3 regions of the Ornithinibacillus xuwenensis genome follow, and region 3 is predicted to be linked to each of the others. Evidence: riboswitches for the same ligand, from Rfam matches in the RefSeq annotation. Region 3 holds a riboswitch; each other region holds the start of a gene.
The links. Region 3 has a riboswitch for S-adenosylmethionine ahead of ABC228_RS08395 (PLP-dependent aspartate aminotransferase family protein). Riboswitches for the same ligand answer to the same signal wherever they lie in the genome.

Region 1 (4,128 bases), on a different contig from region 3:
CAAGAAGCACAGCATGAATTTACCCCTCAAAAACGGCAGAATCTTATTGATCAAATCATTCTTTCGCTTCCAAAGCGGCTTTTTGAAGAATCCCATGCCACCGACTGGTTCTTAGAATTATGTACTCAAATAGAAGAAGATTTAATTGATCTTATACTGTGGAATGTTCTTCATTATAAAAGACTAAATCAAGATATGGTTGCTATTCATCAATTAAAAAAAGCTATTCAAGTAATACCAGACATTGAACTTTATGAATGTTTAATCGAGATTTACGAAAAAGTAGGGAAAGAAGAACAGGCCTTGAAGTGGCAGAAGAGAATGCTGGAATTCGATCGTACTTGAAAAATGTTTGAATTGCTAAGCGTACAAATATGTAAATAATTTCTTTCATGTTCTCTAATCTAAAAAAACCAGTAAACGTGGATACATTTACTGGTTTTTCTACTTGCTTTAGTTATTACCACCTACAGGCACAACTGCTCCATCATAATTCTCCTTGATAAAGTTTTGAATTTCCTCTGATTGAAGTACTTCTACAATTTTCTTTAATTCCTCATTATCTTTATCCTCTGAACGTGCAGCAATAATGTTTACATAATTAGACTCTGCACCTTCGATAAATAAAGCATCCTCAAGAGGGGATAAGCCACCCTCAATTGCGTAATTGGTATTGATTGCAACAAGTGTATTTTCTTCAGAATTATAAGCTTCAATTAAAAATTCTGGGCTAACTTCACCAAATAGAAATTTAAGGTTTAATGGATTATCAACAATAACATCTTCTGTGATATTGGTTTCATCAATATCATCAGCTAAGGTAATTAATCCTTCTGCTTCAAACAATGATAAGATACGAAGATGATCTGGAACATTTCGGCTAATAATTACTTCAGTACCCTCTGGAATTTCATCAACACTAGTAATACCTTTTGAATAAATCCCCATTGGTTCTACATGAATACCACCTAAGTTAACTAAATCATATGCTTTGTCAGGATCAGTTGTTTCATCTTCAAAAAATGGAATATGTTGGAAATAATTTGCGTCGATAGTACCTTCATTTAAGTCAAGATTTGGTAAGCTATAATCGGAATACTCTTCAATTTCAATTTTTATACCTTCTTCTTCAAGAATTGGCTTAGCTTCTTCTAAAATTTCTGCATGGGGCGTACTTGTTGCACCAATTTTTATTACTTCCTCTTCATCACCACAAGCGGCCAATAAACCTACAAACAATATAGATAATACAAATAATAATTTCTTCATGAATAATATCTCCCTTTTTTTAGTTTTTGTGTCTAGCTATAAAGCGTTCAATCATTTGGAATTGCAAATGGACACTTACCTCTTTCTTTATTATCTTTTATCCATCTTATTCGTTATGAAATCACCAATAAATTGGAATATAAAAACAATAATCACAATTAGTACGGTACAAACAAATACGACATCAAAATCACGACGCATAAAACCATGGAAATAAGCAAAATCCCCTAGTCCACCTGCCCCGATAACTCCTGCAACAGCTGTATATCCTATTAAAGCAATGGCTGTGACGGTTATTCCGGAGACAAGGGCCGGCATCGATTCCGGCAACAAAACTTTAAAAATAATTGTTTTTGTTTTTGCCCCCATGGATTGCGCTGCTTCAATTACACCTTTATTTACTTCACGTAAACCTATCTCTACTAACCTCGCATAAAAAGGTGCTGAACCTATAATCAATGCTGGTAAGGCAGCATTCGGACCTCTAATTGTACCAATTAGCATCTTGGTGAATGGAATTAATAACAGAATTAATACGATAAACGGTATTGCTCTAAAAATATTTACTACGGAAGCAACAATAAGATTTACTCCTTTGTTTTGCCAAAGACCACCATTTGAAGTTAGGTATAGTAATAGTCCTAGTAATACACCAAAAATCACAGTTCCTACCAGAGCCAATAACGTCATATAGAACGTTTCTCCAGTTGCTACGATTAAATCCTCCAAAACGACATTTGGAAATAATTCCTTAAGCATGTGTCAAAACCTCCACTTCAACTGAGGTTTCTTCTTTAATAAAGCCAATGGTATTGTTTATTTCATTAGGCTCACCGTTGATTTGAACAATCAACGTACCATAAGCTCCAAGCTTGGTTTGTGTAATCTTTCCTTGTAAGATATTGACTTCTATTTGAAACTCCCTAGAAATCTTACTGATTAGTGCTTGGTTTGCAGACTCACCAACAAAATGTAATCGAACTACCAGACCACTTGAATAAACCTCTAATAACTGATTATGATCACCATCAGGATCTCCCATTACTTGCTCAACGAATTTTCTCGTAACAGGCTTATTCGGTTTTAAGAAAACATCTAATACTTCACCTTGCTCGACAACTTTTCCGTTCTCCATAACCGCAACACGATTACAAATTTTTCGAATTACATGCATTTCATGTGTAATGAGAATAATAGTCAAGCCTAATCGTTCGTTGATATCGACGAGTAAATCTAATATGGAATCCGTGGTTTCTGGGTCTAGAGCAGAGGTTGCTTCGTCACACAATAGTACCTTCGGATTATTCGCCAAAGCCCTCGCAATACCAACTCGTTGCTTCTGACCTCCGCTAAGCTGGGCAGGATAAGCATTCTCTCTTCCTTTTAACCCAACTAAATCAACTAATTCACTAACCCGTTTCTTTCTTTCTTCCATCGGTACGCCTGCGATTTCAAGTGGAAAAGCAATATTTTCACTTACCGTCCTAGACCAAAGTAAATTAAAATGCTGGAAAATCATTCCTATATCTTGCCTAGCAATTCGAAGTTTTTTTTTACTCATGGCTGTTATCTCTTCGCCATGGATCGTTATTTTACCATTCGTCGGTTCTTCTAACCGATTCAATAGCCTAATAAATGTACTCTTTCCAGCTCCACTATAACCAATTACCCCAAATATATCGCCATCATGTATGGTTAAGCTCATGTCATCTACAGCAGTAATATTTTTTTGCTTAAGCCGAAATACTTTCGAAAGTCCTTCTATCGATATCACAAACATCCCTCCTCTACCTATAATGTGTACAAAAACCAATAAAAAAACGCCTTTCTGTAAGAGAACAGAAAGACGTAATAAATTATATCTTCACGTTCTCTCATCTTTCAAAGCAAAATGCTTTGTAGGACTTGGCACCTTTTTCAAACTAAAAGTTTGAAGGTTGCCGCGGTATCATAGGGCCTTTCCCTCCACCGCTCTGGATAAGAGTTAATCATTATTCGATTTTTGATAAAACTAACTATAGCATCGTGCACTTTTTGTGTCAATACCATTCTATAAATTATTTATTATTTTTCGTTAAACAATTCAGGTTGATAGTTAAATAGATAACGATAAATATTTGGTATCGAGTGAAATGCATATACCTTCTCCTGAACTTTATTCTCCTTTTTGATGAGGAGACACGGGACACTTTCAATCTTATTATCTCGCATAAAATCAGGATACAGGGATGCATTCATCCTATAAAAAATATCCTGTTTATGTACCGATTCTATCTTATCAAGCATTGTCTTAGCCACCTGACAAGTGCCACAAAATGGTGTGTATATATAGATTAAATATTCTCGCTCTTGTAATGTATCCGTTGTAACTTCTTGCAAAAAATCACCTACTTGTAAGCTAAACTAAATAGAGAGGGTTAACAGCAATTTGCTTCCCAAGTAGCAGCATTGCTAAAATACGTTCCGGAGTTGCTGCTACCTCACGATATTCACTACTCACATAAATGTGTTCAGCATGAGGAAGCTCTAATGCAAGCTGTTTACGGAGCTTCATTCCAGAATGATCCTCGTCCACTAAAATATAAACGTCTTTTTCATCCAATTGATAGGACTCTAGCAATTCATCAAAACGCTCCACATCGAACGTTCCATTAGTACAAATAATGGTAACTTGATCGTCAATAACCTTCTCTAGTTGTTTTTTATCTGTTAATCCTTCAACTATTATCACTCGATCATTAAGATGTTTCATGATAGATCCCCCTCAGTGGTTAGAAAATAGGCGGCCGAAGGAAGAGATTGCCCGTTTTTAGCATAGCTATACATTCTCATCTGCAAATAAAGCTGACTTTAATCCTG
Region 2 (4,128 bases), on a different contig from region 3:
ATTATTACTAAGGGAAATTCTACTATAGCTGCCATTCATGCAATTTTAAAATACTTAAAACCAAATGGTCGAATCATCCTTGTTGTTTATTATGGGCACGAAGGTGGAGATGTAGAAAGAAATGACATAATGAAGCATGTAATCTCACTTGACCAAAAGAAATACAGTGTTTTGCAGTACGGTTTTATTAATCAAAAAAATAATCCCCCATTTATTATTGCAATTCATAAAAAATAATTTCGATTACTTTTTAGGAGGAGTATACATGATACATCATTATAAAAATGTTTCTCCATCTATTCATCCAACGGCTTTCATAGCAAAAGATGCGGTCATTGTTGGTGACGTTACGATTGGAGAAGAATCTAGTATTTGGTTTAAGACGGTCATTCGGGGTGATGTTGCACCAACTCGAATTGGAAAAAGAGTAAGTATTCAAGACTTATCCATGCTTCACCAAAGCCCGAGTAACACACTTCTTATTGAAGACGATGTGACAGTTGGGCATCAAGTGACCCTACATTCCGCCATTGTTCGAAAAAATGCATTAGTCGGAATGGGATCGATTATTTTGGACGGTGCAGAAATAGGTGAGTCTGCATTCGTTGGTGCTGGCAGTCTTGTTCCTCCAGGCAAAAAAATCCCACCACATACATTGGCTATTGGGCGTCCTGCAAAGGTAGTAAGAGAATTAACTGATGAGGATTATAAAGAGATGGAGCGCGTACGGAAATCCTATGTTGATAAAGGCCAGTATTATAAAAAACACACAAGTCTCGGGATAGAATAAAACTTATTCAACAAAAAAAGTCACGATTTTTTATCTCGTGACTTTTTAATTTACTTTTGATTTGTAAATGATAATAGTTCATTAACTTTATCGGTTTTTTCCCACGGGAATTCTACATCCGTTCTACCAAAATGACCATAAGCAGCAGTTTCTTTATAAATCGGACGTTGTAAATCTAACATGCGAATGATTCCGGCTGGCCTTAAATCAAAAATATCGCGGACAGCTTTTACTAACGCTTCTTCATTTACAACACCGGTACCAAATGTGTTAATGGAAATAGAAACTGGCTCCGCAACGCCAATCGCATAAGCGAGCTGTACCTCACAAGAGTCTGCTAGTTTTGCTGCTACAATGTTTTTCGCAACGTAACGGGCCGCATACGCAGCTGAACGGTCTACTTTAGTTGCATCCTTACCACTGAATGCACCCCCACCATGACGAGCATATCCACCATAGGTATCCACAATGATTTTTCTACCGGTTAAACCAGCATCGCCTTGTGGGCCACCTATCACAAATCGACCTGTTGGATTAATAAAATACTTTGTCTCTTCATCCAATAGGTTTGTAGGAACAACTGGTTTTATCACATGTTCCAATAAGTCTTTCTCAATTTGTTCTAATGTTATATCTTGATGATGCTGGGTTGAGATTACAATCGTATCCACACGAACTGGTTGATCCTGTTCGTCATATTCAATCGTAACCTGTGTTTTTCCATCTGGGCGAAGATATGCAAGTGTTTCATCTTTTCTTACATCTGCCAATCGCTTCGAAAGTTTATGTGCTAATGATATTGGTAAAGGCATTAACTCTTTTGTTTCATTACAAGCAAATCCAAACATCAAGCCTTGGTCACCAGCACCAATCGCATCAATCTCTCCCTCGGTCAATTTTCCTTGACGGGCTTCTAATGCTTGATTCACCCCACCAGCAATATCCGGTGATTGTTCATCAATTGCTGTTAAAACTGCACAAGTATCAGCATCAAAGCCATATTTTGCACGGGTATACCCAATGTCCTTTATGGTCTGTCTCACAACTGCAGGAATATCAACATAAGTTGACGTGGTGATTTCACCAGCAACTAATACCAGTCCTGTTGTTACAGTTGTTTCACAAGCAACACGTGCTGCTGGATCCTTTGATAAGATTTCATCTAAAATTGCATCGGAAATTTGGTCGCAAATTTTGTCCGGATGCCCTTCTGTTACTGACTCCGAAGTAAATAATCGTCGATTTTTAGCCATTAGGCTAAATCCTCCCTTTATATAGTGGTACGGAACTCCATATCTATCAGTATTATATCCCAATCAACAAAAAAAAGCCTTTCCTTCGTTCCTGAGGAAAGGGGTTTTCAGCCTTTCGCTCTTATTGTTCAAGGAATTTTCCTTGCATCAGGTTAGCACCTTTTCACATGGTGTGATGGTTGCCGGGCTTCATTGGGTCTGTCCCTCCGCCGACTCTGAATAAGAGAGTATCCGCTCATAGTTTAGGTTAACCGAATTAATTGTCCAATGTCAACTCATATTATCGCTGTCACATATAGTAAAAAAGATAATAAAATAAAAAATAATAATTAGTATACACCATTATTTTAAATGTGTTATACTAATGGAAGATTTCAGATGCTTTTGTTATGGAAAGGAAGTCTTTCCTAAATATTCCATCATAAAGGAAGGTAATTATAATGAATACGGTAATGAAAACTTCATTATTAGAAGAGCTTTTATCACAACAAAATATTCAAAACAATTTATCTGTTGCTAGTTTAGTTGAGAAAATTCTATCGAGAAAAGAAGGAACTTTAACTGATACCGGAGCTGTTCTTGCGACAACCGGAAAATATACTGGTCGTTCTCCAAAGGACAAATTTATTATCAGAGATTCTATATCCGAAGATAAAGTTGATTGGGGAAATGTAAACCAACCAATCGATGAAGCAGTATTTGAAAAATTATATGCAAAAGTTATCGCTCACTTAAAGGAAAAAGATGAGGTCTTTGTTTTTAATGGTTTCGCTGGTGCTGATAAAAACTACCGATTACCAATTCAAGTTATCAATGAGTTTGCTTGGCATAATTTATTTGCCCGACAATTATTTATTCGTCCTACTGAAGAAGAGTTAACAGCTCATCAACCATCATTTACAGTAATTTCTGCTCCTTCGTTTAAGGCAGAACCAAGTATCGATGGGACAAATTCAGAAGCCTTCATACTTGTTTCATTTAAACATAAAGTAATATTAATTGGTGGTACAGAATACGCTGGAGAAATTAAGAAATCCATATTCTCGATTATGAACTACTTATTACCTGAACAAAACATTCTTTCCATGCATTGCTCAGCAAACGTTGGAAATGAAGGAGATGTAGCATTATTTTTTGGACTATCAGGTACGGGTAAAACCACCTTATCAGCAGATCCATATCGCCGGCTAGTTGGTGATGACGAGCATGCATGGAGTTCTAGAGGTGTATTTAATATAGAGGGCGGCTGCTATGCTAAATGTATTAATTTATCAGAAGAGAAAGAGCCACAAATCTTTAATGCCATCAGATTTGGTTCAGTACTAGAAAATGTTGTGATGGACGATAAATCTCGTATTCCAAACTATGAAAATACATCTTTAACCGAAAATACGAGAGCTGCCTATCCATTAGAGCATATCGATAATATTGTAAACCCAAGTATCGCGGGACATCCGAATACGATTATTTTTCTTACAGCAGACGCATCTGGTACATTACCACCAATTAGTAAGTTAACCAGAGAGCAAGCAATGTACCACTTCCTTAGCGGATATACAAGTAAACTTGCTGGAACAGAAAGAGGAGTAACAGAACCTGAAGCTACTTTCTCAGCCTGCTTCGGTGCACCATTCCTTCCATTAGCACCGGCTACGTATGCGAAAATGCTTGGAGAAAAAATTGACCAGTACGATACAAATGTTTTCTTGATCAATACCGGATGGACTGGCGGTTCTTATGGTATTGGAAGTCGTATTAAGCTTTCTTATACAAGAGCAATGGTCCACGCAGCACTTGAAGGAGAGCTGAACCATGTTGAAACAACCAAAGATGAGATCTTCGGATTAGACATACCTACTCAAGTAGCAGGGGTACCTGATGAAATATTAGTTCCTAAAAATACATGGCGTGACAAACAGGCTTATGAAGAGCAAGCAAAGGAACTTGCACTTAAGTTCCATGAGAATTTCAAGAAATTTTCAGATGCCAGCGCGGAAATTGCTAAAGCTGGTCCAACCTATCAAAATCGATAAGCTACCATTATCATGTCCTCATCCCAAGAGGGTTTATATATTAAATGCAGCA
Region 3 (4,128 bases):
TAGTTGTTGATGTGTGGTAGATGCAGGATGTATAATCAGAGATTTCGCATCGCCAACATTTGCTACATGTGACCACAGCTTAATTGAGTCAATAACTTTTCTACCAGCTTCCCTTCCACCAGTAATCCCAAACGTTATCATGGAGCCAAAACCACCATTTAAGTATTTTTTTGCAAGCTCATGAGAAGGGTGACTCTCAAGACCCGGGTAATTAACCCATTCTACGGCAGGGTGGTCCTGTAGATAATCTGCAACAAGCTTCGCATTTTCAGTATGGCGTTCGATTCGTAAATGTAATGTTTCTAAGCCTTGTAGTAATAAGAAAGCATTTTGTGGACTTAAGCAAGCACCGATATCACGTAAAAGCTGAACGCGGAGCTTGGTAGCGTATGCTGCAGGACCGACATCAGCATAGCGTAACCCATGATAGCTTTCATCCGGTTCTGTAAATTCTGGGAAGCGTTCATGATTCCAATCAAATCGTCCACCATCTACGACAATCCCACCAATAGATGTACCATGGCCGCCAATCCATTTCGTTGCAGAATGTACAACAACATCTGCTCCCCATGTTAGCGGCTTCGACAGTAATGGTGTACCAAAGGTATTATCAATAATAAGCGGAACATGTGCCTCATGACAGATGGAAGCGACTTGCTCGACATCAAATACATTTAAGCTGGGATTTGTAATAATTTCCCCAAATACTGCTTTTGTTTTATCGGAAATGGCATCTTTAATCTCCTCTGGCTTGGTACCATCTACGAATAGGACATTAATACCGTATTTTGGTAAGGTTTTGGCAAAAAGATTATACGTGCCACCATACAGATTACTATCAGCAATAATTTCGTCGCCAACACCAGCAATATTTAAAATCGCTAGCGTAATTGCGGCCATACCAGATGAAGTTGCAACTGCTGCTACACCATCCTCAAGAAGTGTAACCCGCTGCTCAAAGGCATCAACAGTTGGATTCATAATCCGCGAATAAATATTACCGGGTTCTTTTAGTCCAAATAAATTCTGTGCATGCTCGGTGTCTCGGAAAACATAGGACGTGGTTTGGTAGATAGGTACAGCTCTTGAACCAGTAGTTGGATCAGGCACCTGTCCGCCGTGAAGTAAAATTGTTTCGGGTTGATCAACATAAAAATTGGTCATCAAAAATTCCTCCTTAACTAGTTTTAGACTGGAGGGAGAGGGGGAAATAAAAAACCCTCTTCCTAAGAAGAGGGTGCGTATATGTAACCGTTCCTCCTCTTATCTTCCAGATCTTGTGACCTGTAGGATTTAGCACCTTTTAAGGAAAGTAAAACTTTCACCTAAGGTTGCCGGGCTTCATAGGGCCTATTCCCTCCACCGCTCTTGATAAGAGACTAACTATTCATTTATTGAGTATTATATTAGCTATGTTCAAATTACATGTCAATATATTTTTAAAAATTATTTTTCATGTGTTTTCATTTTTCGAACGGGGAACCGATATACAGATCCCAAATAAATAAGAAGTGCTAACCATATCAATCCAAACGATACCATATGTTCAGTCGAGAAGGTCTCGTGATACAGAAATACACCAATAATAAGCATTAATGTTGGCGCAATATATTGTAGGAACCCAACCATCGCCAATGGAATTCTTTTCGCTCCACTGGCAAACATTAATAATGGGACTGCAGTAACAATTCCCGCACCAATTAACATAAGGCTTTCAAAAGAAGTAATCTGTTGGAACGAAAAAGTCCCCTCTGGTAACAGCAATACATAAACTAGTGCTACGGGCGTGATAATCATGGTTTCGATTGTTAAACCGTACATGGCGGGGATATCTACTACTTTTTTAAACAAACCATATAGTGCAAATGAGACTGCTAACAGTAATGATACCCAGGGAAATACGCCATAGCTAATCGTCAGGTAAAAAACTGCAATACCTGCTAAGACGACGGAAATGGTTTGGCTTTTCGTGAGCTTTTCCTTTAATACAATAATCGCTAATAAAATACTGACCAAAGGGTTGATGTAGTAGCCAAGACTTGCTTGAATGACATGGTCACTATTTACTGCCCAAATGTAGGTTAACCAATTTAAGCTTATAACAATCGAAGCAAGTGTAATACTGATTAATTTCTTTTTATTCTTCAGAATACGCTTAAGCTCTTGAATAAAGCCAGGCCATTTACGAAGTGAAAGGACGATAAAAACCATAAATAGAAAAGACCAGATAATTCGATATGCTAAAATTTCGCCAGCAGATACCTCACTAATTAACTTCCAATATATCGGCAAAAATCCCCAAATGATATATGCTCCAGCAGTATACATAATGCCAAGTCTTTCATTATTCTGTTCCATGGCCAACCCTCATTTATAATAATTTTTATTTGATATTCCTGTATGTATACGGTGATGATTCGATTGAAATAAACTCATTTTAGAATGCTTTTATCGAAAAGGCAATAAAAAGGCTTTAAGGAACAAAAAAAAGAAAACGCTTTCAAAAAATAGCATAATAGAATATGATAGTAATAGATTCCGCTTTATAGGAGGAAAAATACATGAAACGTAATTATAAGCATATGGAAACAGCTGTTATTCATGAAGGATATCAATCAAAGGATATGCTTGGAAGTCTTTCTACACCATTGTTTCAAACTTCAACCTATACATTTGACTCTGCAGAGCAAGGAGAAAGAAGATTTGCGGGTGAGGAAGATGGGTATATTTATTCTAGATTAGGTAATCCAACGGTGGCAGTATTAGAAGAAAGAATTGCTGCACTTGAAAATGGGGAACGAGGCCTTGCATTTGGATCTGGAATGGCTGCAGTTTCTGCTATTTTAGTAGCGCTAACGAAGGCAAATGATCATATATTATGTTCCTCAGGACTTTATGGTTGTACGTATGGACTATTAAAATTGATGGAAGAAAAGTATCAGATTACACATGATTTTTCAGGTATGGAATCGAAGGACGAAATACGCTCAAAAATAAAACCTGAAACGACCTGTATCTATGTGGAAACACCAATTAATCCGACCATGAAATTAATTGATTTGGAGATGGTGGCAGAGGTTGCAAAGGAACATGCCATTCCAGTAGTGGTAGATAATACGTTTGCATCGCCATATCTACAGAATCCATTGAATCTTGGTTGTGATGTGGTTATTCATAGTGCCACAAAGTATATCGGTGGGCATGGTGATGTTATTGCAGGGTTAGCTGTAGGGAAAAAAGACTTTTTAGATGGGGTTGCCAAAACAACACTAAAGGATTATGGTGGTGTGATGTCACCATTTGATGCTTGGTTACTCATAAGGGGATTAAAAACATTACCGGTTCGATTGGACCGCCATTGTGACAATGCTGAGGAAATATATAAACGACTAAAAGCTCATCCAAAGGTAGCGAATGTGTATTATCCAAATGATGAAATACATCCGGATTACGCCATCATGCAAAAGCAGATGAAGCGAGGTGGGGGTGTGATTTCGTTTGAAATAAAGGGCACTAAATCAGATGCCCAAGGTTTCCTAAATAATCTAATGTTCCTAAAAATAGCTGTATCCCTTGGAGACGCAGAAACGTTGATTGAACATCCAGCAACCATGACACATGCAGTAGTACCGGAGGCTTCCAGGCATGATATGGGAATAACCGACCAGTTAATACGATTATCAGTTGGACTGGAAGCATGGCAAGATATTTGGGCAGATTTGGAGCAAGCATTAGATACACTATAAATTAAATTGGGCGCTTACTCCAAGGCTTTAACGTGCCAATTACGGTCTCTTGATAATCATGCTTGATTACTTTAATAATGCCAGTTGCTATTTCTTCATGCGATAGCCATCTAGACCCTTGTTCTTCCATTACAAAGCCTAAATAGACACGTCTGTACGCACAAGCTTTTGGTACAGGCGTGTTTTCTTTTACAAAGAACGATGAGCTACCTTGAACATGAATTAATCTCCATGGTTCTACTCGGCAGTCTACTTCTTGTAAAATGAGAGATAGCGCATTTGGGGCCGAATTATGAATCCAGCTTACAATCAAATCAGGACTATGTCCAACTTGATTTATTGTGTCTCGTACATTTCGTTTCAAGGCATCATCATCGTGATA

Region 1: another riboswitch for S-adenosylmethionine. It lies ahead of ABC228_RS14470 (methionine ABC transporter ATP-binding protein); the one in region 3 lies ahead of ABC228_RS08395 (PLP-dependent aspartate aminotransferase family protein).
Region 2: another riboswitch for S-adenosylmethionine. It lies ahead of metK (methionine adenosyltransferase); the one in region 3 lies ahead of ABC228_RS08395 (PLP-dependent aspartate aminotransferase family protein).

Annotation. Positions count from the first base shown of each region.
Region 1 covers NZ_JBDIML010000005.1:73,186-77,313, forward strand. The annotation lists gene ABC228_RS14455 (alpha/beta hydrolase) at 1-345, shown strand, start outside; gene ABC228_RS14460 (MetQ/NlpA family ABC transporter substrate-binding protein) at 454-1,269, opposite strand; gene ABC228_RS14465 (methionine ABC transporter permease) at 1,360-2,028, opposite strand; gene ABC228_RS14470 (methionine ABC transporter ATP-binding protein) at 2,021-3,043, opposite strand; SAM riboswitch class I at 3,141-3,253, opposite strand; gene ABC228_RS14475 (thioredoxin family protein) at 3,334-3,648, opposite strand; gene ABC228_RS14480 (toprim domain-containing protein) at 3,668-4,021, opposite strand.
Region 2 covers NZ_JBDIML010000005.1:4,489-8,616, forward strand. The annotation lists gene mnmM (tRNA 5-(aminomethyl)-2-thiouridylate-methyltransferase MnmM) at 1-237, shown strand, start outside; gene ABC228_RS14120 (gamma carbonic anhydrase) at 266-790, shown strand; gene metK (methionine adenosyltransferase) at 841-2,043, opposite strand; SAM riboswitch class I at 2,162-2,269, opposite strand; gene pckA (phosphoenolpyruvate carboxykinase (ATP)) at 2,484-4,076, shown strand.
Region 3 covers NZ_JBDIML010000002.1:515,231-519,358, forward strand. The annotation lists gene ABC228_RS08395 (PLP-dependent aspartate aminotransferase family protein) at 1-1,164, opposite strand, end outside; SAM riboswitch class I at 1,261-1,378, opposite strand; gene rarD (EamA family transporter RarD) at 1,447-2,358, opposite strand; gene megL (methionine gamma-lyase) at 2,562-3,746, shown strand; gene ABC228_RS08410 (short-chain dehydrogenase) at 3,748-4,128, opposite strand, start outside.